Xanthobacter dioxanivorans: one gene and its partner. Each later gene encodes a partner of the first gene's protein in a complex. Links are inferred from orthologs where the notes say so. Each region holds a gene or a part of one and is shown on either strand. Other genes may lie near its edges. The genes, in order: EZH22_RS24940 and xseA.

Evidence for each region.
Region 2: the proteins of EZH22_RS24940 (region 1) and xseA are in contact, whole or in part, in a cryo-EM structure (PDB 8TXR), measured with the Escherichia coli proteins. The link is inferred for Xanthobacter dioxanivorans from one-to-one orthologs.

Annotation. Positions count from the first base shown.
Region 1 is NZ_CP063362.1:5,320,829-5,336,100, reverse strand. The notes cover bases 7,645-10,542. They hold EZH22_RS24940 (exodeoxyribonuclease VII small subunit), read left to right. Parts: upstream 7,645-8,895; coding sequence 8,896-9,189; downstream 9,190-10,542. Other genes in these bases: EZH22_RS24930 (hypothetical protein), read right to left, coding at 9,942-10,542; EZH22_RS24935 (protein-S-isoprenylcysteine O-methyltransferase), read right to left, coding at 9,355-9,945; EZH22_RS24945 (ATP phosphoribosyltransferase regulatory subunit), read right to left, coding at 7,645-8,767. Also shown: EZH22_RS24980 (LysR family transcriptional regulator), read right to left, coding at 1-948; EZH22_RS24975 (hypothetical protein), read right to left, coding at 1,036-1,317; EZH22_RS32045 (DUF3458 domain-containing protein), read right to left, coding at 1,499-2,668; EZH22_RS32040 (M1 family aminopeptidase), read right to left, coding at 2,662-3,336; EZH22_RS24965 (sulfite exporter TauE/SafE family protein), read right to left, coding at 4,243-5,031; EZH22_RS24960 (sulfite exporter TauE/SafE family protein), read right to left, coding at 5,248-6,090; EZH22_RS24955 (hypothetical protein), read left to right, coding at 6,228-6,542; hisG (ATP phosphoribosyltransferase), read right to left, coding at 6,621-7,595; more of EZH22_RS24945, read right to left, coding at 7,592-7,644; more of EZH22_RS24930, read right to left, coding at 10,543-11,249; EZH22_RS24925 (glycosyltransferase family 9 protein), read left to right, coding at 11,388-12,671; EZH22_RS24920 (glycosyltransferase family 2 protein), read left to right, coding at 12,774-13,637; aroQ (type II 3-dehydroquinate dehydratase), read left to right, coding at 13,764-14,204; accB (acetyl-CoA carboxylase biotin carboxyl carrier protein), read left to right, coding at 14,281-14,745. UniProt on the Escherichia coli protein: Bidirectionally degrades single-stranded DNA into large acid-insoluble oligonucleotides, which are then degraded further into small acid-soluble oligonucleotides.
Region 2 is NZ_CP063362.1:3,237,030-3,242,926, forward strand. What follows is about bases 1-2,841. They hold xseA (exodeoxyribonuclease VII large subunit), read left to right. Parts: upstream 1-602; coding sequence 603-2,081; downstream 2,082-2,841. Other genes in these bases: purD (phosphoribosylamine--glycine ligase), read right to left, coding at 1-491; EZH22_RS15110 (DUF2093 domain-containing protein), read left to right, coding at 2,154-2,375; lpxK (tetraacyldisaccharide 4'-kinase), read right to left, coding at 2,457-2,841. In the rest of the region: more of lpxK, read right to left, coding at 2,842-3,485; EZH22_RS15125 (lysophospholipid acyltransferase family protein), read right to left, coding at 4,776-5,474; EZH22_RS15130 (DUF4170 domain-containing protein), read right to left, coding at 5,527-5,778; EZH22_RS15135 (3'(2'),5'-bisphosphate nucleotidase CysQ), read right to left, coding at 5,794-5,897. UniProt on the Escherichia coli protein: Bidirectionally degrades single-stranded DNA into large acid-insoluble oligonucleotides, which are then degraded further into small acid-soluble oligonucleotides.

The DNA of each region.
Region 1 (15,272 bases):
CGGCGCCTTGCTGTCGGCCATCGGCACCTGCGCGGGTGCGGCGGGTGGTTCGCCCTTGATCCAGCGGGCGAAGGCGTCGGCCAGGAAGTCGAGGAACACCCGGACCTTGAGGTCCTGGGTCGCCCGCGCCGAGAACAGCGCGACGGTTTCGAGCCCGTCGCGGTGCCGCCATTCGGGCAGGATGACCTCCAGCTCGCCGCTGCCGATGCGATGGCGGGCGAGGCATTGGGAACTCATCATGATGCCGGCGCCGCTGATGGCCTGGCGCATGGCCATGATGACGTCGTTGGTGACGAACACGGGTTCGAGCTTCAGCTCGAACGAGCCCTGCGGGCCTTCCAGCGGCCAGCTCAGTGGACCGGGAGTGCTGCGCACGGCGAGCAGCTCGTGCTGCTCCAGCTCCCGTGGATGGCTCGGCCGCCCCGCCCGGTCGAGATAGGCCGGGCTCGCCAGCAGATGCAGGGGGGCATTGCCGAGGCGCCTCAGGTGATAGCTGGAATCGCGCACCGGCCCGTGCCGCACGGCGAGGTCGAAGCCGTGCTCCACCGGGTCCAGGGCGTGATTGTCCAGCGTGAGATGCAGCTGGACCTTGGGATAGAGCGCGCGGAAGCGGGCCAGCTCCGGTTCTATGACGAGGATGGCGGGGCCATAGGCCATGAGAACCTTCAGCGGGCCTTCCGGCTCCTGGGTCAGGGCGCGGACCGCCGCATCCGCACGGTCCAGCATGGCCACCGCCGTCACACAACGTTGATAGTAGGCTTGGCCCGCCTCGCTCGGCCAGACGCGCCGGGTGGTGCGATGCAGGAGCTGCACGCCCAGCCGGTTCTCGAGCAGCTTCAGGCGGCGGCTGACCGTGGACGCGGGCATGCCCAGCTGGGCCGCCGCCCCGATGAAGCTGCCGCGCTCCACCACGCGCAGGAAGACTTCCACTTCGTCGAAGCGTGTCATGCGGACCTCTCGGACGAATGGGTCATGTCCACCGCATCAGCCGCCCCGGCCGGACCGGACGTCCGGTCCGGCCGCAGGCGACGACCATCACTCGCCGCCGATGCCACGGTCGCCGAGGCGCAGGAACTCGGAATCGGCCGACAGCTGCGCGTTCGCGGCGGCGTGGGCGCGGGAGGTGGCGAGCGGATGGCCCTGCCAGCGGCTCTCGGAATAGCCGAGGGCGTGCCCCGCCTGCTCATAGGGCGACTGAACCGCCGCTTCCGCCTGGGCATCGGCTTCCTCGCGGGAGAGGTCGTCGGCGGCCCGGGCGAGGCCGGACACGCCGAGGGTGGCGGCAAGGGCGATGGCGCCGAGGGTCAGATAACGCATGATGGTCTCCATTGAATGGCAGCGATGGCGCTGCTTTCGATGGAGGGGAAGCTAAGCCTCCCTCGTCTCTGGGATAATACGCCAGTTTCGCATCTTTTTATCCCATTTTCCGATGTAATCGAGGCGCCCCTGCGCGCCAGCCCCTGGACGAAAGCGGGCCGGCGCGCAGGCGGATGCGTCGCTACGCCAGCGAGCGGGTGGCGATGTCGGCCACGTCCGGCGACAGGCCCGGTGTTTCCGCGATGCGGCGAAGGGCACGCTCGGCATTGCTGCGACGCACCGGTTCTAGCTGACGGAAGGTCTTGAACGAGGCGAGGAGACGGGCGGCGACCTGCGGATTCTTGCTGTCGAGGGTGAGCACAACGTCCGCCACGAAAGCGTGACCTTCCCCATCGGCACGGTTGAACTGGGTGGGGTTGGCGGCGGCGAAGGCGCCGATGAGGGCGCGCACGCGATTCGGATTCGCCAGGGAGAAGGCTGGGTGCAGCATCAGGTCCTTCACCCGGTCCAGGGTCCCGGCGGAGGCGATCTGCGCCTGCAGCGTGAACCATTTGTCGATGACGAGGGCGTCGCGCTCGAAGCGGTTGTAGAAGGCGCCGAGCGCCGCCTCGCGCTCGGGAACGTCGTGCTGGGCGAGCACGGCGAGGGCGGTGAGGCGGTCCGTCATGTTGTCGGCGCTCTCGAACTGGGCCTTGGCGCGAGCGATGCCATCCGCCGAACCGGTGACGGCGAGGTAGTCGAGGCTGAGATTGCGCAGCGCGCGCCGGCCGGCGGAGGCCGCGTCGGGCGAGAACGGGCCGCTCGCCGCTTCGGCGCCATAGGCCGTCGCGAATGCGTCGGCCAGCGCCGTGCCGAGGGCGACGCGCAGCCCCTTGCGGGCGGCGTAGACGGCGTCGGGGTTCACGTCGCTGGCAAGCTCGCGCGCCACTTCACCCTCGCCGGGCAGGGCCAGCGCCTGGGCCTTGAAGGCGGGGTCGAGGCCGGCATCGGCAAGGATGGCCCCGGCGGCGGTGACGAGCGCGTCCGGCGCCGGCAGCGTGCCGGAGCGCGCCCCCGCCTTCAGTTGCTCGAGGGCGATGCGCTGGAGCGCGTCGAAGCGGTTGAAGGGGTCGGCGTCATGGGCGGCAAGGAAAACGCGGTCGGCCTCGGTGAGGTCGCTCGCCAGGTTCACCGGCGCCGAGAAGCCGCGGTTGAGCGAAGGCACGGGCCGCGCGTCGAGGCCGGTGAACACGAAGCTCTGCTGCGCCTCCTTCACCTCGATGACCCCGTGCTCCACCGGGATGTTGCCAAGCATCAGCGGCTGGTCGCGCCCGTCCGGCCCCACGAGGCCGAGGGCCAGCGGGATCAGCATGGGCTTCTTGTCGCCCTGCCCGGGGTGGGGGGAACCGACTGGGTCACGTCGAGCCGGTAGGTGCCGGCGGCGGCGTCATAGGTGCCGTGCGCGGTGAGGAGCGGCGTGCCCGACTGGGCGTACCACAGGGCGAACTGGGAGAGGTCGCGCCCGGTGGCGTCGGCGAAGGCGGCGACGAAATCCTCGATGGTGGCCGCCTCGCCGTCGTGGCGCTGGAAGTAAAGGTCCATGCCGGCGCGAAAGCCCGCCTCGCCGAGCAGGGTTTTCAGCATGCGGACCACCTCCGCGCCCTTCTCGTACACGGTGGCGGTGTAGAAGTTATTGATCTCGCGATAGGTTTCCGGTCGGACCGGATGGGCGAGGGGGCCGGAATCCTCGGTGAACTGGGCCGCCTTGAGCATGCGCACGTCGGCGATGCGCTTCACCGGCCGCGAGCGTTGGTCGGAGGAGAATTCCTGGTCGCGGAAGACGGTGAGGCCCTCCTTCAGGCACAGCTGGAACCAGTCGCGGCAGGTGATGCGGTTGCCGGTCCAGTTGTGGAAATATTCGTGGGCGATCACCCCTCGATGCCGGAATAGTCGGCGTCGGTGGCGGTCTCGGGGGTCGCCAGCACATACTTGTCGTTGAAGACGTTGAGGCCCTTGTTCTCCATGGCCCCATGTTGAAATCGGAGACGGCGACGATGTTGAACACGTCGAGGTCGTATTCGCGGCCGAACGCTTCCTCGTCCCAGCGCATGGAGCGCTTCAGCGCGTCCATGGCGTAGCCGGCCCGAGCCTGCTTGCCTTCTTCCACATAGATGCCAAGCTCCACCCGCCGGCCCGAGACGGTGACGAAGCTGTCCGCCACCTTGGCCAGCCGCCCGCCCACCAGGGCGAACAGGTAAGAGGGCTTCGGCCAGGGGTCGTGCCACACGGCAAAGTGCCGGCCGGTGCCGGGAATGTCGCCGCTTTCGACACGGTTGCCGTTGCCGAGCAGGATCGGCGCCTCGTCCTTGCCGGCCTCGATGCGAGTGGTGAAGATGGAGAGCACGTCCGGCCGGTCGGGATAATAGGTGATGCGGCGGAAGCCCTCCGGCTCGCACTGGGTGCAGTAATTGCCCGAGGTGCGATAGAGGCCCATGAGCTGGGTGTTGGCGGTGGGGTCCACCAGCGTCTCGATTTCCAGCGTGAAGGCGTCCGCCGGGGGATGGGCCAGGGTGAGCTTGTCCGGCGTCGCCTCGAAGCTCGGCCCGGCCAGCGGACGGCCGTCCACGGCGAGGCGCACCAGCGTGAGGCCATCGCCGTCGAGCACCACCGGCGCGTCGTCAGCGCCGAGCGGGTTGCGCTTCAGGGCGAGGCGGGCGGTGACGCGGGTCTGGGAGGGGTGGAGCGCGAAGTCGAGGTCCACCCGTTCCACAAGCCAGTCCGGCGGGCGGTAATCGGCAAGGCGGATCGGGTGCGGCTCGGCATCACGCATGTCAACGCTCCTGGCGCGGGCTCGGGAGGCACGAGCCGGCGCATCGCTCATCTGTCGGGTCCGGCGGAAGACTAGAGCGCGATCGCGGCGGAGGAAAGCGCGGGGCCCGCCGGCGCTCAGCCGTGACGCCAGACTTTTATCGCCGAGAGGGCGAGCAGGCCGGCGAGCAGCGGCAGCAGGACGCCCGTGGGGATGATCCCCAGGAGGCGGCTGCCCACGAACGCTCCGGCGATGGAGCCGAGCCCCATGGCCAGCAGGAAGCCGCGATTGTGCCCCAGCACCGCGAAGCTGCGGTCGCGGCTGTAGCGGGCGAAGCCCACCAGCATGGTGGGCAGGCTGATGGCGAGCGAGAGGCTGCCGGCGAGCTTCACGTCCATGCCGAAGAGCAGGATCAAAGTGGGAATCAGCAGCTCTCCGCCGGCGACGCCGAGGACGGACGCGAAGATCCCGATGGCGAAGCCCGCGGCCACGCCCGCCGCCAGCTGCGGCCAGCCGGTTAGTAGCGCCTCGGCCGGGGCCGCCCCATGGCCGAAGGCCAGCACCACGGCGATCGTGCCGAGCAGGAGCGCGATGACCCGGTACAGGACCCCGGAGGAGAGCCGGACGGCGAGCCCGGCGCCGGCCCAGGCGCCGAACAGGCTGCCGGCCAGCAGGTTGGCGATGATGCCCCAATGGGCGGCCACATCGGCGAACGGCACCACGCTGGCGCGGAACGGCAGGGCGAAGGCCACCACCACGAGGCTCACTGCCTTGTTGACGATGACGGCGTCGAGGGCCTTGAAACCGAAGACCGAGATGAGCACCGGCAGGCGGAATTCCGCGCCGCCGAGGCCGATGAGGCCCCCGAGCGTGCCGATGACGCCGCCGGCTGAAAAGGCGATGGGCGGGCGCGATGTCACCTTCATGGCCTGGACGATCAAAAGTGAAGCTGGGTGCCACACTTTCCAGAAACCCGGTGGCGCGTCCAGATTTATTTGATCATCTTTCTCGAATATGCAAATTCACTCGGTGATCGTGTGAATGAAGTGTTGTATATATAAGAATATATCTTTTGGGGCGACCTGCGTTGCTTGAGGTGTCCGGCTGGATATCGCTTGCGCAGGGCGTGTCCGCGCCGGGGCTCAGGCGTGGTCCTGCCGGGTGCTGTGCCGCCAGATCTTCACCGCCGAGGCGACGAGGATGAGGCCGAGCAGGGGCAAGAGCACCACCGACGGCAGGATGCCGAGCAACTGCCCGCCGATGAAGGTGCCGGTGATCGACCCCGCCACCATCACGCCGAGAAAGGGCGCGTTGTCGCGGATGACCCCGATGGTGTTGTCGCGGCCGAAGCGGGCGAAGCCGACGAGGATGGTCGGCAGGGCGATGACGAGGGCGACGCTGCCGGCGAGCTTCACCGGCAGGGAGAACAGCAGCACCAGCGTCGGCACCAGGAGTTCGCCGCCGGCCACGCCCATCATGGCCACGGCGAGGCCGATGGCGAAGCCCGCGGCCACCCCCGCCACGACGCGCACGGTTCCATCGACGGGCATGTGCCTCAACTCGGGATCGCCGCCGGCGACGAGCAGCACCGCGGTGACGAGGAGCAGCACCGCGATGGCGCGGAACAGGGTGCGCGAAGCGAAGCGGGTGGCATAGGTGGCGCCGGCGAAGGCGCCGGCGAGGCTGCCCGCCAGCATGGTGAGGATGATGGGCCCATGCGCCGCCACGTCCGCATACGGCACGGCCTCGGCCCTGAAGGGCAGCGCCGAGGCCACCACCACGAGGCTCAGGGCACGGTTGAGGATCACCGCCGGCAGCGCGTCGAAGCCGAAGGCGATGAGCACCGGCAGGCGGATCTCCGCCCCGCCGAGGCCGATCAGGCCGCCGACAATGCCGATGGCGGCGCCGGAGCCGAAGCCGCCGAGCAGGCGGGCGGGTGATAGCGGTGTGACCGGCTCGGACGGCAGCATGACGAATCCCCCCACGAACACGGCATCTTAGCGGGGGTATCAGCGTCGCCGCCGGTTTTTGGGGATGGAGTGCTGACCTAATTGTCCCGAATTTTGCACCGCACTGTTGCGGAAAAGGGCCCTTATCCGGCGGTGGTCCGATGAATAGCTCCATGTCCATCGGAGCGGCGCTGATTGCGCCGCAACACATGGAGATGAAAATGCGCAAGCTGACTTTTGGTGCCGTCGTGCTGGCCACCACCCTTCTCGCCACCGGCGCCGTGCGGGCGGCGGACGAGCCTTCGCGCGAGGCCGCCGACACCGCGGCCGAAGCGGCGGCTTCCTCGGGTCATCAGGGTCTCGCCTACGCCGCGAGCCAGGCCCGCAGCTCCGCCTTCGCCCGCATCCGGCAGGACAATGGCCCCGCGCTGTCGCAGGGCGACCAGTTGTTCCTGCAGCAGGGTGACCGCGGCATCGGCAACAACTGAGCGCGTCCGCCGATCGCACATGGAGGCACCGCCGGTCCGCGCGGCCGGCGGTGCCTCCATGCGCCGGACGGGCGGCGGTCAGCCGAGCCGGGCTTCCAGGGCCTCGAACAGCGGATTGTCGGCGGCGAACACGTATTCGATCGGCCCCACCGTCACCATGCTGGCCCCGCCCTCGCGCAGGAAGGTGGCGAGGCCGTGCAGGGTGTCGGGCGGGCAGTGCAGGGTGAGCATGCCCGACGAGGTCGGTCCGCCGAAGGGCGCGACGCAGCGGTAGCGCGCCACGGCCTGGTCCACCAGCGACGCATCGCAGCTGGCGAAGCGGGTGCGCACCTCGCGCATGGTGCGGGCGCGCTTTTCCGCGCCCAGCCGGTCGAACATGGCCCGCGCGGCCGAAAGGGCCCCGGCGCTCCAGCTGGCGGTCAGCGAGGCGACGAGGTTCGCCTCGGACTTCAGGATGATCCCGTCGTCCACCACCTTCAGCGCGTTGGCGGCCAGCGTCGCGCCGGTGGTGGTGATGTCGACGATGAGCTCCGCCGAGCCGGAGGCGGGGGTGCCCTCGGTGGCGCCGGCGCTCTCGACGATGCGGTAGTCGACGATGCCATGGCGGGCGAAGAAGCCGCGCGTGAGGTTGACGTATTTCGTCGCCACGCGAATGCGGCGGCCGGTGCGGCCGTGGAAATGGCTCGCCACGTCGTCGAGGTCGTCCATGGTGCGCACGTCGATCCAGGCCTGCGGCACCGCCACCACCACATTGGCATGGCCGAAGCCCAGCTTCTCCAGCAGCGCCACGCGGCTGTCCGCCTCCAGGATGTTCTCGCGCACCAGGTCCTCGCCGGTGACGCCCATATGGGCGGCGCCGGCGGCCAGCGCGGCGGCGATCTCCGAGGCGGAGAGGTAGGCCACCTCCACATTGTCCACGCCGCCCAGCGCGCCGCGATATTCGCGCGCGCCCCGGGCCTGCGTCAGCGGCATGCCGGCGCGGCCGAAGAAGGCGTGGACATTCTCCTGCAGCCGCCCCTTGGACGGCACGGCAAGGATGAGCGGGCTCGTCATCGGGCGGCCTCCGCTGAAAGATCGAGGGCGGCGAGGCGCTCCACCCATGCGGCGAGGCCGACGCCCGGCACGCAGTGCTCGGCGCCGAGGCGCGACAGCAGCTTGTCGTAGCGCCCGCCCGCCACCAGCGGCCCGGCGGTGCGGTCGGAGATGCTCGCCTTGGGGTCGTGCAGCTCGAACACCATGCCGCTGTAATAGTCGAGCGGCCGGCCGAAGGCCGTGGAGAAGCGCACGTCGGCAAGGTTCACCGCATAGGCGGTGAGAAAGCCACTGCGCCGGTCGAACACGTCGAGGGCGGCGGAAATGTCGATGCCGGCCTCCGCCGTCAGCGCGCGCATGCGGGCGGAGGCGTCGTCCGGCGTGCCGGAGATGGAGAGGTAGCGGGAAAGGATCTGCGCGGTCTCGGCGGACAGGCCCGCGCCGGCTTCCAGCGAGGATTGCTCAAGGAAGCGCTCGGCGATCTCGGAGACGGTGCGCCCGCCCACGGTGGAGATGCCGGCGATGGAGAGCAGGTCGGTGATCAGCGCCCGCGCCGCCGCCGGGTCGGCCCCGGCGAGGGCGGCGAGGACGCCGGCATGGGCGGAAGCGCCTTCCTGCGGGCGATCCCGCAGGCGGCCGAGGTCGGCGTCGAGCCGGCCCTGGCCGAAATCCTTGAGCAGCCGGCGGCGCAGGGCCGGGGCCAGAGGCAGCGCCTCCAGCAGGGCCGCGAACAGGCCCACGTCGCCGAGCCGGATCTGCGGCTGGGGCAGGCCGTAGAGCGCGCAGGCATTGAGCCCGAGGGCGACGATCTCGGCGTCCGCCGCCTCGATGTCGGTGCGGCCGAAGGATTCGACGCCCGCCTGCCGGAACTCGCCCGAGCCTTCGCCGCGAAAGCGGAACACCGGACCAAGATAGCTGACGCGTGCCGGCATCCGCATCCCGCCCGCGATGACGGCGCGGGCGACGGGGATGGTGAGGTCGGGCCTCAGGCACAGCTCGCGGCCCTCGGCATCCGCCGTCAGGTACATGCGGCGCCGGATGGATTCCCCCGAAAGGTCGAGGAACACGTCCGCAGGCTGGAGGATGGGCGGATGGATGCGCGCGAAGCCGGCCGCGTCGAAGGCGGCGAGGAGCGCGTCTTCGAGGCTGGATGGGTCGCGGGGCTCAATTGGCGCGGACGCCGCGGGGAACATGGGATCGGTGTTTTCCGTGAAAGCTCGCCGGCTTCTACCAAAGGGCGGGCGCGGGGGCCACCCCGGCGGCTTTCTGACCCCGCGACCGCTCGTCTATGGTGGACCGGGCAGAATCAGCGGAGGCGGCCATGGCCGAGGCGAACCAGGGCAGTGCAGGCAAGGGCAAGGCCGTGCCCGCCGCGGGAGCGGGCGTGGACGCGCTGAGCTTCGAGGCGGCGCTGGCCGAACTCGAGGCCATCGTCACCAGCCTCGAGAAGGGCAACGTCCCGCTGGAGGAGTCCATCGCCATCTATGAGCGGGGCGAGGCCCTCAAGAAGCGGTGCGAGACGCTGCTGAAGGCGGCGGAGGCGCGGGTGGAGACCATCACCCGCGACGCCGACGGCCGCCCCACCGGCACCGCTCCGCTGGACCCGGAAGGGTAGGGGTCTTCGCCCTTCCACGGCCGGTGAGGGGCCGATACGGCATGTCCGGGCCGAAGGAGGCCATTGTCCCATTCCGGGACATTCCTCGCCCGCCCCGTGGACGTCCCGCGAACGCAGCGTGACCGAATCGGCGCGGGCCCGCCTTTCCCGCTTCGTTCCGCGCCCTCAATAGATGCCGGGGATGATGCGCTTGGTGCGCTTCTCATAGGCCTCGTACTGCGCGCCGAAGGCCTCGCGCATCATCTGTTCCTCCCGCCCAACGCGGAAAAAGAACAGCGTGCCGAAGCCGATGAGCCCGGCCGGGCCGGCGATGAGGTTCGGCAGCAGCAGCACCTGCGCCAGCGCCCACAGGAAGAAGGCGGAATACATGGGGTGGCGCACCTTCTCGTAGACGCCGGTGGTAATGAGCTGGTGCTTGTCCTTGATCTCCAGCGTCACCGACCAATAGCGCCCCAGCTGGCGATGGGTGCGCCAGAACAGCCACAGCGCCGCGGCGAAGACCAGCACCCCCGCCGCCACCTGCGCCAGGGACGGCGGGTAGGAGGCGAAGCGCGGGAAGGAGGTGGCGGCGTAGACGGCGGGCACCACGCCGAGCCCGAGCGTCGAGATGGACAGGAGGATGATCTCCCGCGCCGTGCGGTGGCGGGCATCGGCCACGCCCTGGCGCTTGGCCTTGCGCTCGAACGGGATGCGCAGGACGTACCAGGCGGCGACGCCCACCGCCCAGGCGATCTTGGCGAAGGTGACGAGGCTCATGGAGGGCTTTCGGAGGCTGGAAGGGGCAGGATGCGCCCGGTCTCGTCGACGACGAGGGGGCGCAGGGTTCCGTCTGGCTCGGTATAGGCGCGCAGCCCGTTGGTGTGCGCGGCCACCACGTCGAAGGCGAGCGGGCCGCAGACATAGGCGTAGAAGTCGTGGGTGGCGCGGATGTCGCTGGCGAGGAAGCACTGGCAGTGGACGCGCATCACGTCGAGGCGGAAGCGCCAGTAGGTGGCGGGGGAAACCATGTCGCGCACCGCCACCTGCCGCAGCAGCGGCCGGGCGGAGAAGTCGCCCGCCGGCAGCAACGGCTCGGCGAACGCGGCGGGACCGAGGGTGACCGGGTTCACCTTGTAGAACGAGACGATGTCGTCGCGCGACTGCACCTCCAGCCAGCCGATGCGCGGCCGGGCGGCCACCTCCGCCGCCGCGGCCCTCAGGCGCTCGCCGGCGGGGTGGAGGGCGAATTTCGCCGTGGTGCTGCCGAGGGTCAGGATGCGCACCCGGACCCGCGAGCCGAAATCCGGGTCCGCCTTCAACGCCGCCGCCACCGCGCTCACCGCATGCATGGCGCCGAGGCTGTGGCCGGCGACGACGATCTCGTCCATCCCTTCCGACGCGGCGGCCTGCTCCACCGCGCGGAGCCGGTCGGCGAAGGCGCCGATGCGCGCGTCCACCTGGGGGTGGCGCCCGCGCACGAAGTCCACGGAGAATTCCGCGAGGTCGAGGGACTGCTTGAGGCGGAACCTGCGGCCGGGCCAGCGCATCAGCAGCAGCCCGGCCCCGGCCGCGACCGCCGCGCCGATCAAAATGGCCGCCACCGTCCCCAGGTGGGGCGCCGCCAGCCGCCCCGCGGCGATGCCGGCCGCCAGCCCGAGCCCCCAGAGGGCGGCAAGCAGCAGGTAGGTGAAGAGGAAGAACAGGCCGTAGCGCCGGCTGGTGCGGAAATAGCCGGCGATGGTGCCGCTCGCCGCCATGTCCGCCAGCGCCCGCACCGATCCCCTGAGGTGGGAGCGCCGCGGCCGCCGCATGTCGGCCCGGGCGAGGTCGTCCCAGGCGAGGACCTCGAACGTCGTCTGCGTGCGCCAGCCGGGCGCCTGGGCCGTGCTGCGCCACAGGGCGCCGGTGGGGGTGGGCAGAGGCGCTGCGTCCAGGCCTTGCGTCGCGACGTTCCAGACCGCGCCGAAGCGCTTCAGCTCGCGCAGGAAGATGCGAAGGTGGCCGTCCACCGTCATCGGATCGTATCCGGCCACGAAGAAGACGTGGCGCCGGCTGACACGCGTGTTTGGGGCCTCCCGCATGCGGCGCCTTCTAGCGAAGAAGCGGCGGCGTGACCAGCCGCGGCGTTCCTGCATCCCCGGCCTTGATCGTGAGGGCGTTCCCCTTGCTGCCGCTTGGTTATGTCGTTACGAAAGGTAGCGTACAGCCGTGGGGGAGGGATGGTCAGGCTCGCGGATCTGTTTCGGCGTCGCAGGCGAAAAAAGAGACCCGTCGAGGGCGGCCCCTTCGCGCCGGCCACCTTCGAGGACGCCGGCCGGAAGCTGCGGGGGCTCACCGAGGCCCCCTCCATCCTGGTGCTCAAGCTCGACCATATCGGCGACCTCATTACCGCGCTGCCGGCCTGCGAACGGCTGCGCGCGGCCTTTCCCGCCTCCCGCCTCGATCTCCTGTGCGGCCCCTACAATGTGGAGCTCGCCCGCTCCACGGGTCTGTTCGACGCCGTGCACGCCTACGATTTCTTCGGCGCCCAGGACCGCACTCCGCGGCGTGCCGATGCCGACGACGTGGACGAGATGCGGCGGCTGGGGCTGCCGGCCTATGACATCGCCGTGGACCTGCGGCACGACGACGACACGCGCATTCTCCTGTGGGGAATCGCGGCGCAGGTCCGCGTCGGCTTCGCGAGCCTGTCCCGGCCCTTCGCCCTCGACATCGCCCTGCCCGAGATGGAAGCCTCGGCCCGAGCCTCCGGGCTGCTGTCGCCGGTGGATGCGACGACGCGGCTCGTGCTGCTCGCGGAGGCTTTGTCGAGCCTTTTCCGCGCGGCGCGCCACGGCTATGGCGGGGCGCTGGGTTGCATGCCGCCGCCGGCAACCGCCCCGGCCCGCTTTCCGCATGGTTATGTGGTGCTCGCCGTCGGCTCGCGCCTGCCCATCAAACGCTGGCCGGTGCCGGCTTGGCAGGAGCTGGCGCAGGCGCTTCTGGCGCGAACGCCGTTCGGTCTGGTGCTCCTGGGGCGCGCCGGGGAGGACGCGGGCCTCGCCACGCTTGCCGATACCCTGCCGGGGAATCGGATGCTGGACCTCACCGGAGGGCTGACCCTGGCGGAAGTCCCCGCCGTGTTGCGCGAAGCCAAGGCGCTCGTCGGGCTCGATTCGGGCCCGGCGCACATGGCGTCGGCGCTCGGGGTGCCTTGCGTGGTGCTGTTTTCCGGCTTCGCCGAGGCGCGCGTGTGGGCGCCCATCGGCCCGGCCACGGAAGTGCTGCGGGCGCAGACGGCATGCGCGCCCTGCTTCCTGCCATCGGCCGACCTGTGCCCCTTCGAGCGGCGCTGCATGACCGCGCTGCAGCCGGACGACGTGCTCGCGGCCCTGGCGCGGGTGGGGCGGCACCCGGCCCTGGCGGCTCTGGCCCGGCCGGAGGGCGCCGGCCTTGCCTTTGCCGAAGAGCTGGCGCAGGAAACCCCCGCGCTGGCCCGCTGCCCCGCATCAGGGCGGCTGTAGCGGTCGCCGGTCCGGGTTCGCCCCGGTAACAGCCTGTCTGGCCGGGCCGCAAATCCTGGAACCGACGTCCCGGATGCGACGTCCCGTGGTGTCGAGGTTGCCGTGTCCGTTCCCGTCGTCACCGTGGTGTTCGTGACCTACAACAGCGGCGCGGTGATCGGCCGCGCGGTCGCCTCGGTTCCCGACGACTACGCCGTGATCATCGTCGACAACGCCTCGCCCGATGGCACCGCATGGCGCGCGGCGCTGGCCCGCCCGGCCGAAATCTTCGAGATGCCCGCCAATGCCGGCTTCGGCACCGCCTGCAATGTGGGCGCGCGGCGGGCGCGGACACCCTTCGTCCTGTTCCTCAATCCGGACGCGGAGCTCGCCCCCGATGCCGTGGACCGGCTGGTGGAGGCGGCCCGGCGCTATGGCGGCCCGGCCATCCTCATGCCGGCCATCACCGGGGAGAACGGGCGATTGATGCGCAAGGAGGGCAGCATCTTCGAGAAGGTGCCGCGCCGCGCCCGCCTCGTGCCGGAAGAGATCGCCGGCGACTATTGCACCCGCTTCGTGCACGGGGCCGCTTTTCTGGTGGCGCGCGAGGCCTTCCTTGGCCTCGGCGGCTTCGACGAGGCCATCTTCCTCTACCACGAGGACGACGACCTCTCCCTGCGGGCGCTGGAGCGGAAGATCCCCATCGTGGTGGTGACAGCGGCGCGGGTGGTGCATGCGGGCGGGCGCTCCAGCAAGCCGTCCTTCGCCCAGACCTTCCGCGTCAACCGCGCTAAGATGCACTCGGAGCTCTACGTGCGGCAGAAGTATCACCGCACCATCAGTCGGGCCGGACGGCTGGCCGTCCTCGGTGCGGGCTGCCTGCTGGCCCTGGCCTGCTTCGACCTCCACCGTTTCGCCATCCGTGCCGGCAAGGCCGCGGGCTGCCTCGACGGACCCCGGCGCAACATCCCGGCGAACCTGCCCTGAAGCAGAATTTCCACGGCGTGGTGGTGGATACGACGCCGTGATGACGGCCCGCTCTTTCCTTGCGGCCCGCGCACCCCTATAAGGCAGCGACCCGGCCGAAGGGTGCCGGCGGCAGATCTGTTACGGATGTCCGATACCGTCCACGTCCTGAACGGGCCGAACCTCAACCTCCTCGGCACCCGCGAGCCGGGCATCTACGGTGCGGCGACCCTCGCCGACGTGGAGGCGCTGTGCCGTGCGGAGGGGACGGCGCTCGGCTTCGAGATCGTCTTCCGCCAGACCAATTCGGAAGGCGCGCTGGTGGATTTCATCCAGCAGGCGCGCGGCGCAAGGGGGATCGTGCTGAATGCAGCGGCCTACACCCACACCTCCGTCGCCGTGCGCGACGCGGTGGCGGCGGTAGGGGTGCCCACCATCGAGGTGCACCTGTCCAACGTGTTCGCGCGGGAAGCCTTTCGCCACCACTCCTATCTGTCCCCGGTGGCGCGCGGGGTGATCTGCGGTTTCGGGCCGCAGAGCTACGTGCTGGGGCTTCACGCCCTCGCCGGCCTGCCGCCCGCGCCGTGAAATATTAAAGTGCCGTGACGCACCATCTCGAACAGCCCTCGTGCGGCCGCATCCGGCCGGCAAGAGCAGGAATATGATGAAGCCTCCCCATTCCCCCATCGACACCGCCGTCGTCAAAGAGATCGCCGAACTCCTCTCGAGCAGCGACCTCACCGAGATCGAGGTGGAGCACGAGGGCCTGCGCATCCGGGTGGTGCGCGCGCCCGCTCCGGTCACCTTCGCCCAGGCCGCGCCGCTGGCGCCGGCCGTCCTGGCCGCGGCGCCCGTCGCCGTCGCTGCGGCCGAGGTGGCCGACCTCTCCAAGCATCCGGGCGTCGTGCCCTCGCCCATGGTCGGCACCGCCTACCTCTCCCCCGAACCCGGGGCGGCCCCGTTCATCGAGATCGGCGCCACCGTGAAGGAGGGCCAGACGGTGCTCATCATCGAGGCGATGAAGACCATGAACGCCATCCCCGCGCCGCGCACCGGCACGGTGACACGCATCCTCGTGGGCAACGCCCAGCCCGTGGAATATGGCGAGCCGCTGCTCATCATCGAATGACCCGGCTCGGATCAGGCAGGCACCCTTGATGTTCAGAAAAATCCTCATCGCCAACCGCGGCGAGATCGCGCTGCGGATCCTGCGCGCCTGCAAGGAGCTGGGCATCGCGACGGTCGCGGTCCACTCCACCGCGGATGCCGACGCCATGCACGTGCGCCTCGCCGACGAGAGCGTATGCATCGGCCCGCCCGCGGCCCGCGAGAGCTATCTCAACATCCCCTCGCTGCTGGCCGCCTGCGAGATCACCGGGGCGGACGCGGTGCATCCCGGCTACGGCTTCCTGGCCGAGAATGCACGGTTCGCCGAGATCCTCGCCGACCACAACATTCATTTCATCGGCCCCAAGGCGGAGCATATCCGCATCATGGGCGACAAGATCGAGGCCAAGAAGACGGCCCAGTCCCTCGGCATTCCGGTGGTGCCCGGCTCCGACGGCGGCATCCATTCGGACGAGGAGGCCCACCGGGTCGCCGCCGAGATCGGCTTCCCGGTGCTGGTGAAGGCCGCCGCCGGCGGCGGCGGGCGCG
Region 2 (5,897 bases), 2.1 Mb from region 1 along the record:
AGCGCGTCCTCGACCGAAAGCGCCACCACCACGCCCTTGCCGGCCATGAGGCCGTCGGCCTTCACCACGATGGGCGCGCCCTCGGCGCGCACATAGGCGGCGGCCTCGGCCGGGCTGGTGAAGCGGGCGAAGGCGGCGGTGGGAATGCCGTGGGCGCGGCACAATTCCTTGGTGAAGAGCTTGGAGCCCTCAAGGCGGGCGGCGGCCGCGGTCGGGCCGAATGCGGGGATGCCGGCGGCCTCCAGCCGGTCCACCAGCCCGGCCACGAGGGGCGCCTCGGGGCCCACCACGACGAAGTCGATGGTGTGGTCGAGGCACCATTTCACGATGGTGTCGTGGGCGGAGAGCGGAATGCCCTCGATCAGGTCGGCATGCTCGGCGATGCCGGGATTGCCGGGTATGGCGTAGAACTGGCCCAGGCTCGGGCTCTGCGCCAGCTTCCACGCGAGCGCATGCTCGCGGCCCCCGGAACCGAGCAGCAGGATGTTCATGCGGCCTCCCCGTCGTATCTTGTCCCAATCGCCTATCGGCTCGGGGCCGCGCAAACAAGGGCTTCGGCTCTGCGCTCGCCGCATGGGCCCTCTTCCCGTTATGCTGTTTTCATGAGCAGGCTGGACCGCGATTCGATGGTGGATGTCGCAGAACCCCGCGCCAATGCGCCCGAATGGAGCGTTTCCGAGCTTTCGGCGGCGCTCCGCCGCACGGTGGAGGACGCCTACGGCCACGTGCGCGTGCGCGGTGAAATCTCCGGCTATCGCGGGCCGCATTCGTCGGGCCATGCTTATTTCTCGCTGAAGGATGCCGGGGCGCGGCTCGATGCCGTCATCTGGAAAGGCACCTTCCAGCGCCTGCGCCTCAGGCCGGAGGAGGGGCTGGAGGTTGTGGCGGTGGGGCGTCTCACCACCTATCCGGGCAAGTCCGGCTACCAGATCGTGATCGAGGCGCTGGAGTTCGCCGGCGCCGGCGCCATCATGGCCATGCTGGAAGAGAGGAAGCGCCGACTCGCCGCCGAAGGCCTGTTCGATCCCGCCCGCAAGGTGCCCCTGCCGTTCCTGCCGCTGGTGGTCGGCGTGATCACCTCGCCCACCGGCGCGGTGATCCGCGACATCCTCCACCGCCTGGCGGACCGCTTTCCGCGCCGGGTGCTGGTGTGGCCGGTGCGGGTGCAGGGGGAAACCTCGGCGGCGGAGGTGGCGGCGGCCATCCGCGGCTTCAACGCCTTGCCGGAAGGCGGCGCGATTCCCCGGCCGGACGTGATCGTGGTGGCGCGCGGCGGCGGCGCGCTGGAAGACCTGCTCGGATTTTCCGACGAGGCGGTGGTGCGCGCGGCGGCGGAGAGCGCCATTCCCCTGGTGGCGGCGGTGGGGCACGAGACCGACGTCACCCTCATCGATTTCGCCGCCGACGTGCGCGCGCCCACCCCCACCGCCGCCGCCGAGATGGTGGTGCCGGTGCGGGCCGACCTCGTCGCCACGGTGGAGGACCTGGGCGCCCGCCTCGTCGCCGCGCCGCTGCGGCTGTTGGATCGGCGCAAGGCGGACCTGAGGGCGCTCGCGCGCCTCCTGCCATCGGCGGAGAGCCTGTTCGCCGTTCCGCGCCAGCGCCTCGACGTGGCCGGCGAGCGGCTGCCGCGGGCGCTGAAGGCCAATGCGGGCGCGCACCGGCTGAGCCTCGTGGCGATCCGCGCCCGGCTGTCGCCGGAGGCGCTGAAGGCGCGTGTCGTACGCGGGCAGGAGCGGGTGGAGGGGCTCGGCGACCGGCTCGGGCGGGCCTTCGCCGTCGCGGCGGAGCGGCGCGCCGCGCGGCTCAAGGCCGCGGGGCAGTTGCTGGAGGCCCTGTCCTATCACGGCGTGCTCAGCCGCGGCTTCGCCCTGGTGCGCGACGCCGCCGGCCAGCCGGTGCGCAGCGCCGCCGCCGCCGTGCCGGGATCGGCGCTCGATCTGGAGTTTGCCGACGGCCGAGTGGGCGTCACCGTGGGGCGCGCGCCGGACCTTCTGCCGGCGGGAGGAGCACCCCGTCCCAAGCCGCCGGCGCGGCGAGCGCGCAAGGCCGAGACGGGGCCGACCCTGTTCGATCCGTGACGGCGCCCCTTTCGCATTGCGGGATAAGGGATTATCTTGTCTGCGACACCAAGCAGGATTTCGACCCCGGTGATGAATCGTTTTGAACGCTTCTCCGAGCCCCATGGCGAGGCAGAAGTCCGCTACCTTGACGGGGAATTCCGCATCCTGCGGCCCGGCAGCTTCGTGCGCTGCGCGGTAACCGGCCAGACCATCCCTCTCGACGAGTTGCGCTACTGGAGCGTGGACCTGCAGGAGGCCTATCTGGACCCGGAAGCGGTGCTGACCCGCGTGCGCGAGCGCTCCGCCGGCTGAAGCCCGGGCGCCGGGCCGAATGTCCCCGCCTGCCAAATCGGGCTTCAGCGGTGCGCCCGCTGCCGGGGGGGCATTCCGCCGCTATGAGCCTTTTCCCCTGCGCTCCGCGCACCGTGCTTCGGCCCCGGCGATAAGCGCGTCGAGGGCCTCCGGCGTGTCCAGCCGGAGCGTGACGGGCAGGACGGCGATGGCGCCGCGCCATGCGGCGAAGCCCGCTCCGGACAGGCGCGCCATGTCCTTCTCCGTGGTCACCAGCCGCGCCTTCAGCCGCGCCGCTTCCGCCACGAGGGCCTCGATTTCCCCGATCCGGAAGGGATGATGGTCGGGGAAGGCGCGGCGGTCGGCCAGCGCCAGCCCTTCCGCCGCCAGCGTCGCGAAGAATTTCTCCGGTCGCCCGATGCCGGCGAAGGCCAGCAGCGGGGCGTCCCGCAAGGCCGCGATGGCCCGCGGATCGGGGGCGAGGCGCCCGCGCAGCACTTTTACCCCGGCCCGGCGCGCCGCCTGCGCCACGGTTTCCCCGGCGGCGCCGTCCCCCACCACCAGCACCGCATCGGCGCGGGCGAGCTGGGGGGCGAGGGGCGCCCGCAGCGGGCCGGCGGGGGTGACCCGGCCGTTGCCGACCCCGACCGCGCCGTCCACCACCAGCAGGGCGGTGTCCTTGTGGAGGGAGGGGTTCTGGAAGCCGTCGTCCATGACGATGTGGCTTGCCCCCTCGGCAACGGCGAGGCGGGCGCCGCCGATCCGGTCGCCGCCGGCAACGATGGTCGGGGCATGGCGGGCGAGCAGCAGCGCCTCGTCGCCCACCTCCGCCGCGCCGTGCCGGGCCGGATCCACCCGGAGCAGGCCGCGCGCCGTGCCCCCATGCCCGCGCAACAGGGCGAAGGGCCGCGCGCCGCGCGCCGCCAGGCGGTCGAGGAGGGCGATGGCGGTGGGGGTCTTGCCCGCCCCGCCCACGGTGGGATTGCCGATGCAGATGACCGGGGCCCCGACCATGCCGCCTGGCGCGTCCATCCGGCGCAGCGCGACCGCGCCCACCAGCGCGCCGACGGGGCCGAGCAGGGCGCTGGCGAGGCCCGGCGGACGCCACCAGAAGCGCGGCGCGGCGCGCATCAGCGCCTCTGCAGGCGGATCTGGATGAGGTAGGGCTCGATGGCGGCGAGCGTCCGGTCGAGCGCGCCGCCCAGCGCCGTCACCGTGGCGAAGGCCGAATCGACGGTGTGGCTGCGCAGCTCCTGGTCCCTGAGCAGGGCGTAGGTGGCACGGGCGATGCCGAGGGCGTCGCCGATCTCGAAGGCGCCTTCCTCGCTGTCGAGGCGCTCATAGACGGGGCCGAAGTTCCACACATGCGGGCCGTGCACCACGGCGACGCCGAGTTTCGCCGGCTCGATCGGGTTCTGCCCGCCATGCTCCACCAGCGAGCCGCCCATGAACACGACGGGAGCGAGGCGGTAGAACAGGCCCAGCTCGCCGATGGTGTCGGCCACGTAGACGTCGGTCTCGCGATCCGGCAGCTCGCCCAGGCTGCGCTGGCGGGTGGTGAGGTCGGCGGCCTGGGCCAGGGCGGCCACATCCACCCCGCGGTCGGGATGGCGGGGAGCGATGACGGTGAGGAAGCCCGGGATCTTGGAGGCCAGCATCTCGTGCGCCTCGATGACCGCCTCCTCCTCGCCCTCGTGGGTGGAGGCGGCGAGCAGCATCGGCCGGTTGGCGCAGGCGCGGGCGAGGGTCTGGAGCTCCCCAGAATCGGCGGCGGGCGGGGGCACGTCAAACTTGAGGTTGCCGCTCACTTCCACCCGCGGGGTGCCGAGGTCGCGGAAGCGGCTGCCGTCCTCCTCGCTCTGGGCGAGGCAGAGGTCGATGCGCGAGAGCAGGGCGCGGGCGCTCTTCGGCAGGCGCGCCCACCGTTTGGCGGAGCGCTCGGAGAGGCGGGCATTCACCAGCACCACGGCGGTGCCGCGCCGGCCCAGCTCGGCGATGAGGTTCGGCCAGAGCTCGGATTCGGCGATGAGCACCAGGTCCGGCGCCCAGTGGTCGAGGAAGCGGGCCACGAAGCCGCGCGCGTCGAGGGGCACGAACTGGTGGATCACCCCGGCGGCGCCCGGCGCTCCGCCACGCGGCTGGAGGTGAGGGTGCCGGAGGTGAGCAGCACGCGGAAGCCGCGCGCGTCCAACCGCTCGATCAGCGGCAGAACCGAGATGACTTCGCCGACGCTCGCCCCATGCACCCAGACCAGCGGACCGTCCGGCCGCTCGACGCTGGCCCGGCCGCGCCGCTCGGCGAGGCGGGAGGGATCCTCCTTGCCCTTGCGGACGCGGTAGGACAGCCAGGCGGGGGCGAGAAGGGCAGCCGCGGAGCTGGCGCCACGGTACAGGCGAAGGGTCAGCGGCAGGGCCCGGCCCTTCATGCGCCCCTCGACCCGGCCGCGAGCGCCTCGGCGCGGGCGGTCACTGCTTCGAGCCGCGCCTGGAGCAGGTCGCGCGCGGCGGCGAGGCCAGCCTCGTCCACGTCGCGGGCGACGAACACCGGCTCGCCCACCACCGCGGCCCCCGGGCCGAACGGCAGGTTGAGGCTGGCGCGGTCCCAGCTCTTGAGAGTGATACGGTTTCGGGTGGCCATGGCGAGCGGGATGATAGGGCGTCCTGAATACCGTGCAATGGTAACGACGCCCAGGCCGGCCCGGCGGGCGATCTTCGGCACGTCCGCGGTCATCGCCACGTTGATGCCCTCGGACAGGGTCTGCAGCATCTCGTAGGTGGCGGAGACCGCGCCCTTGCGGTGGAAGTCGCGGCGGGAGGTGGCTCCCGAGCCGCGAATGGTGCCCACGCCGAGCTTTTCCGCCGCGATGGCGTTGATCTGCGCATCCGCATGGCGGGAGATCAGCACCTTGGCCTTGTGGTGCGGCCGCATGGCGAACGGGGCCAGGAAATGCTGCCCGTGCCAGAACGTCATGATGACCGGCATGCGCTCGTCGATGGTGTCGAAGATGTCCGGCGGCTCGATCACGAACCGCGTGGTGTGCGCCACGAACTTGAAATAGGACGCAAACGTCGTGCCTGCCGCCACCTGGAAGGCGCGGTTTGTCCTCAGTCGCCGCCACATCTTCGGGTCTGCTCGCTTTCTTTTTCTTTCTGTCGCCGCGGGCGCGGGAGCCTCAGTCGCCCTGCACCTTACCGGTTTCGGGATCCAGCAGGCGGTGCAGGTGAACCACGAAGTAGCGCATCATGGCGTTGTCCACGGTCTGCTGCGCCTTCCCCTTCCAGGCCGCCGCGGCGCTGGCATAATCGGGGTAGATGCCGACGATGTCGAGCTTGGAAAGGTCCTTGAACTCGGCGCCGTCGATGGACGTGAGCTCGCCGCCGAATACGAGATGAGGCAATTGCTTGCGGGCGCTGGTCTCGGTCATGGTGTCCCCAAAAGGTCAGTTGCGTTTGAAAGCGGTGCGGGCGGCGTCAAGCGCCGCCGGATAAAGGGTTGTTCCGGCGCAGATCAGCGGCGCGTGGCGCGGCACCGGGGCGTTGTAGC